One region of the Variovorax sp. FG153 genome, then DNA from elsewhere that is predicted to be linked to it. Evidence: predicted binding sites of a transcription regulator. Region 1 holds the regulator's gene; the other holds the start of a gene.
The links. The regulator sigma-54, encoded in region 1, starts transcription at its own class of promoters, with help from an activator protein. The targets are predictions, from matches to a motif close to TGGCANGNAANCTGCTTT.
Positions count from the first base shown of each region.

Region 2: ACODT0_RS28650 (transglutaminase family protein) is a predicted target of sigma-54. The motif match lies at 1,652-1,669, and genes of this name have one in related genera.

Region 1 is NZ_JBMDKG010000018.1:49,745-52,935, forward strand. Features, by position in the region: gene lptA (lipopolysaccharide transport periplasmic protein LptA) at 1-476, shown strand, start outside; gene lptB (LPS export ABC transporter ATP-binding protein) at 473-1,267, shown strand; gene ACODT0_RS20160 (RNA polymerase factor sigma-54) at 1,298-2,887, shown strand; gene ACODT0_RS20165 (phospholipase D family protein) at 2,898-3,191, shown strand, end outside.
Region 2 is NZ_JBMDKG010000033.1:29,908-33,098, forward strand. Features, by position in the region: gene ACODT0_RS28645 (DNA internalization-related competence protein ComEC/Rec2) at 1-1,622, opposite strand, end outside; gene ACODT0_RS28650 (transglutaminase family protein) at 1,744-3,191, shown strand, end outside.

The DNA of each region.
Region 1 (3,191 bases):
TGCGCCAGGACCCCGAGGGCTACCAGTACGGCGTGGTCACCGCGGCGCCCGGCAAGCTCGCCTATTACAAGCAGAAGCGCAACGGCAACGGCGACGAGTGGATCGAGGGCGAGTCCGAGGTCATCGAGTACGACAGCCGCGCCGACAACGTCAAGTTCATCCGCCGCGCCGTCATGCGCCGCCTGGTCGGCGCCACGCCCAACGACGAGAGCAGCGGCGCGCTGATCGTCTACGACCAGAGCAACGACACCTACACCGTCAACGGCTCGACCGTGCCGCCGAACGCCGGCGTGTCGGCACCGGGCGGCGGCGGCCGCGTCAAGGCCATCCTCACGCCGAAGTCGGCCGCGCCCGCGGCACCGGGCGCCTCGGCCCCGGCCACGCGCCGTCCCGCGGCCCCGGCGGCCACGCCGGCCCCGGGCGCCGGCCTGCGCCCGAGCACCACGCTCAGCGGCGAAGCGGAAGAGCGCAAGTGATCGAAGCCGCCGGAACCCAGGAAGCCAACGGCGTGCCGGGCAGCCGCCTCGTCGCGCGCGGCCTGCAGAAGAGCTATGGCAGCCGCAAGGTGGTCAAGGACGTCTCGCTCGACGTGCAGAAGGGCGAAGTCGTCGGACTGCTCGGCCCCAACGGCGCCGGCAAGACCACCTCGTTCTACATGATCGTCGGGCTGGTGCGCGCCGACGCGGGCGAGATCTCCATCGACGGCGAGCCGATCGCCCACATGCCGATCCACCGCCGCGCGCGCATGGGCCTGAGCTACCTGCCGCAGGAAGCCTCGATCTTCCGCAAGCTCACGGTCGAGGAGAACGTGCGCGCGGTGCTCGAGCTGCAGCGCGAACCCGACGCCAACGGCCGGCCGCAGGCGCTGTCGAAGCAGCGCATGGAAGAGCGCCTGTCGGAACTGCTGGCCGACCTGCGCGTCGACCACCTGCGCGATTCGCCCGCGCTCGCGCTGTCGGGCGGCGAACGCCGCCGCGTCGAGATCGCGCGCGCGCTGGCCACCCAGCCGCGCTTCATCCTGCTCGACGAGCCCTTCGCCGGCATCGACCCGATCGCGGTGATCGAGATCCAGCGCATCATCAGCTTCCTGAAGGAACGCGGGATCGGCGTGCTCATCACCGACCACAACGTGCGCGAGACGCTGGGCATCTGCGATCACGCCTTCATCATCAGCGACGGCCATGTGCTGGCACAGGGCACGCCCTCGGAGATCGTCGACAACGCCGAAGTGCGCCGGGTCTACCTGGGCGAGCACTTCCGCATGTGATGACCCTCGCGCCAGCCATTTCCTGAGGGCATGAAACAAGGCTTGTCGCTGCGCGTTTCGCAGCATCTCGCGCTGACGCCTCAGCTGCAGCAGTCGATCCGGCTGCTGCAGCTCTCCACGCTCGAGCTGAGCCAGGAGGTCGAGCAGATGCTCGACGAGAACCCCTTCCTCGAGCGCACCGCCGAGGAAGCCGCGCGCGAGGAATTCGGCCTCGACGCTGCCGACACGCCCGCGCCGCGCGAGGACACCGAGCGCGAGGCCGAGAGCGACTACGCGGGCGCCGCGCCGTCGACCTCGACCACGTCCACCGAGACCGCCTCGTCGTCCGAGGCCGAGCCGGCCCTCGACTCGCCCGAGCGCGAGCCCGACTGGGAAGGCGACGGCACCGTCGACATGGCGCCCGACGACAGCGAGTGGGGCAGCGACGCGCCTGCGCGCAACAACAGCAGCACCGGCGACGACGAGCGCGCCGATGCCACCGAGCTCGCGCGCAGCCAGGAATCGCTGCAGTCCTTCCTGCACCGCCAGGCGCTGAGCCTGCGGCTCAACGAGAACGACAGCGCCGCGCTGCGCTTTTTGATCGAGTCGCTCAACGACGACGGCTACCTCGAGGATTCGCTGCCGGCGCTGGCCTCGGGCCTCGCGGGCGACGACAACGACCAGTTCGACGAGCTGGTGCACCACTTCCAGGTCGCGCTCGGCCTGCTGCAGAGCCTGGAGCCCGCGGGCGTGGGCGCGCGCGATCTCGGCGAATGCCTCGCGATCCAGCTGCGCGCGCTGGCCGACGAAGACGAGACAGAGGAAGAGGAGCTGGTGCGCAAGACCGCGCTCGCCATCTGCAAGCAGCCGATGGAGCTGCTCGCGCGGCGCGACTTCAAGCGCCTGGCCACGCTCACGCGCACCAACGAGGAACTGGTGCGCTCGGCGCTGCAGGTCATCGCGCGCCTGGAGCCCAAGCCGGGCCGCCGCTTCGTCGACGTCGAGCGCAACATCGTCATTCCCGACGTGATCGTCACCAAGACCGGCCGCGGCACCAACGTGAAGTTCCGCGTCATGCTCAACCCCGAGGTGATGCCGCGGCTGCGCGTGCACGACATCTATGCCGGCGCGCTCAAGTCGCACAAGGGCGAGGGCAGCCAGGCGCTGTCGCAGCGGCTGCAGGAGGCGCGCTGGTTCATCAAGAACATCCAGCAGCGCTTCGACACCATCCTGCGCGTGAGCAACGCCATCGTCGAGCGGCAGAAGAGTTACTTCGTGCACGGCGAGCTCGCGATGCGCCCGCTGGTGCTGCGCGAGATCGCCGACGAGCTCGGGCTGCACGAATCCACCATCTCGCGCGTGACCACCGCCAAGTACATGGCCACGCCCTTCGGCACGGTCGAGCTCAAGTACTTCTTCGGCTCGGCGCTGGGCACCGAGACCGGCGGCAATGCCTCGAGCACCGCGGTGCGCGCGCTGATCAAGCAGTTCGTCGGTTCGGAGAGCGTGAAGAAGCCGCTGTCGGACAGCCAGATCTCCGAGATGCTCAAGGAGCAGGGCATCGAGTGCGCGCGCCGCACCGTCGCCAAGTACCGCGAGGCGCTGCGCATCGCGCCCGCCAACCTGCGCAAGGCCCTGTAGAAAGCCGCCGATGGCCCGACGCCTGCTGTCGCGCCGTGGGCTCCGGGTGTTCGCCCTCGCGGCCACGCTGCTGGCCGCCGGCTGCGCCTCGCTGCCCGACGAGGCACCGCGCACTCCCACCAAGGCCATCGCCGTGTCGAAGGACACCGCGCTCGGGCGCATCGCGCTGGCCGCGCAGCCCGACCCCGACCTCAGCGGCTTTCGCCTCATGCCGGGCGGCGACTTCGCCTTCGACACCCGCATCCAGCTCGCGCGCCGGGCCCAGCGCACGCTCGACGTCCAGTACTACCAGATCGAGAACGAC
Region 2 (3,191 bases), on a different contig from region 1:
AGGCCGAGCGCGCGCAGCGACCATGGCAGCCGCATCGCGGCGAGCACGCCGCCCGCCACGCCGCAGGCCGCCAGCCACGCCGGCGGCGCGGCCATCGAGATGCTGGCGAACGGCAACGCCGCGAGCCACGACAGCAGCAATCCCAACACCTGCACCGCGCGCGCCGCGAGGTCCCACAGCGGCGCGGCGACGGTGCCGAGCATCGCGAGCGGCGTGATCACCAGCGTGACCCAGGGAATCGCGACCAGGTTGGCCACCAGCCCGACCAGCGACACCTGCTGGAACAGCAGCAGGCTCAAGGGCGTGAGCGCCAGCGTGATCGTCCATTGCTCGCGCAGCAGCCGCCACAGCCGCGCGCGCAGGCCCGGGCGCGTGTCGCCGGGCCAGCCCGCATCGGTGGCGAACAGCACGCCCACCGCCACGAAGCTGAGCCAGAAGCCGGCCTGCGTCAGGGCCCAGGGATCGAACGCGACCACCACCGCCGCGGTCAGCAGCCAGCCGTGCGGCCAGGGCCAGCGTCGCCCCGTGAGGCGCAGCAGCGCCACGGTCGCGAGCATCCAGACCGTGCGCTGCGATGGCACGCCCCAGCCGCTGAACAGCGCATAGAGCGCGGCCAGCAGCACGCCGCCCACGAGTGCCGCGCGCTGTGCCGGCAGGCGCAGCATCAATCGCGGGCCGCGGCGCCAGAGCGCGCCGACGACATGCGCGGCGAGCCACGCGAACAAGGTCACGTGCAGGCCCGAGATCGACATCAGGTGGGCCACGCCGGTGGCACGGAAGACGTCCCAGCCCTCGCGGTCGATCGCGCCCTGGTCGCCCGTGACCAGCGCGGCGATCACGCCCGCGGCAAAGCGCTCGGGCACGCGCGCGAAGATGGCATCGCGCACCGCCTCACGCGCGCGTTCGACCGGATGCCGCCCCGTGAGGCCCAGCCGCGCGGGCGCCTCGTCGCGCGCGCCGATGCGCACATGGCCGCTGGCGCGCAGGCCCTGCTCCCACATCCACAGCTCGCTGTCGAAGCCATGCGGGTTGCGATGGCCGTGAGGCGCCTTGAGGCGCACGGTCAGGCGCCAGCGCTCGCCCGCATGCACCGGGCTCTCGGGCAGGAGGTCCGGCGCCGACGCATCGGCCGCGCCGTTCCAAAGGCTGCTGCCTTCGGCATACCAGCCGAGCGCGATGCGGTCGGGCACCGCGGGCGATCCGGCCGCGGCAGGGTCGGCCCAGCGCGCGGACTCGACAGTGAAGCGAAAACGCGTGCCGGCATCGCCGCGCTGCGGCATCTGCGACACCACGCCCACGAGCTGCAGGTCGTGCCCCTCGAGCGCGGGATCGAGCGCGCCGGCTGCATAGACCGTGGCCCGTGCGCCCGCGAGCCCCGCGCCGATCGCCGCACCGGCCAGCGCGGCGCAGACCCAGGCGGTGCGCGCATGCCGCGGCAGGCGCCAGGCCGACCAGAGACCCGCGATGCCGGCGAGCAGTCCGCCCGCATAGACCATGCCGTCCCACAGCACCGGCTGGCGCAGCTGCAGCGCCACGCCCGCGAGCGCTGCCGCGAGCGCGACGAAGGCGCAGCGCGCGCGCACGACGGCATCGGATGCGTCTCGCACACCCTCGGCGACCATGATGCAAACCCTCCCCCAACGACGCTCCGTGGCGCGCTAATTGCTTTGTCTTCTGGGCTAGTATGCGTCTCACCAGAGACATCTTTTCGATGCAATCTGCCAGTACTGCACACAAAAACGCATGTCCATCCACGCCGCGCTCCACCACGTCACCCACTACAAATACGACCGCCTGGTGCAACTCGGCCCGCAGGTCGTCCGGCTGCGTCCGGCGCCGCATTGCCGCAGCAACGTCATCTCGTACTCGCTGCGCGTCGAACCGGCCGAGCACTTCGTCAACTGGATGCAGGACCCGTTCGCCAACTACCAGGCGCGGCTCGTGTTCCCCGAGAAGACGCGCGAGTTCAAGGTCACGGTCGACCTCGTGGTCGAGATGGCGGTCTACAACCCCTTCGACTTCTTCCTCGAGCCGCAGGCCGAGAACTTCCCGTTCAAGTACACGCCCTCGCAGGCCGAGGAACTCGCGCCCTATCTGGTCACCGAGGAGCCCACGCCGCTGCTCGCGGCCTACCTCGACAAGATCGACCGCAAGGAACAGCGCACCATCGACTTCCTGGTCGGCATCAACCAGCAGGTGCAGCAGGACGTCAACTACCTGATCCGCATGGAGCCCGGCGTGCAGACGCCGGAAGAAACGCTCGCCAACGGCAGCGGCTCCTGCCGCGACTCGGGCTGGCTGCTGGTGCAGCTGCTGCGCCACTGCGGCCTGGCCGCGCGCTTCGTCTCGGGCTACCTGATCCAGCTCACGCCCGACGTGAAGGCGCTCGACGGCCCGAGCGGCACCACGGTCGACTTCACCGACCTGCATGCCTGGTGCGAGGTGTTCCTGCCGGGCGCCGGATGGATCGGCCTCGATGCCACCTCCGGCCTGCTGGCCGGCGAGGGCCACATCCCGCTGGCCTGCACGCCCACGCCCTCGAGCGCCGCGCCCATCGAGGGCGGTGTCGACGAGTCGAAGGTCGAGTTCGGCCATGACATGAAGGTCACGCGCATCTACGAATCGCCGCGCGTGACCAAGCCCTACACCGAGGAGCAATGGACCGAGGTGCTGGCACTGGGCGAGGCGGTCGACAAGCGGCTGCAGGCCGGCGACGTGCGCCTCACGATGGGCGGCGAGCCCACCTACGTGGCCACCAGCGACCGCGACACGCCCGAGTGGAACACCGACGCGCTCGGCCCCACCAAGCGCGGCTATGCCACCGAGCTGGTCCACCGGCTGCGCGCCGAGTACGGCCAGGGCGGCTTCCTGCACTTCGGCCAGGGCAAGTGGTACCCGGGCGAGCAGTTGCCGCGCTGGGCGCTGTCGATCTTCTGGCGCGCCGACGGCCAGACGTTGTGGCACGACCCCGAGCTGTTCGCCGACGAGCGCTTCCCCACGCACTACACCAGCGAGGACGCGCGCCGCTTCACCAGCCTGCTGGCACGCAAGCTCGGCCTGACCGACCGCTACGTGCAGCCGGGCTTCGAGGACATCTACTACTACCTGTGGCGCGAACGCCGTCTGCCGGTCAACGTCGACCCCTTCGACTCCAAGCTCGACGACGAACTCGAACGCGTGCGCCTGCGCCG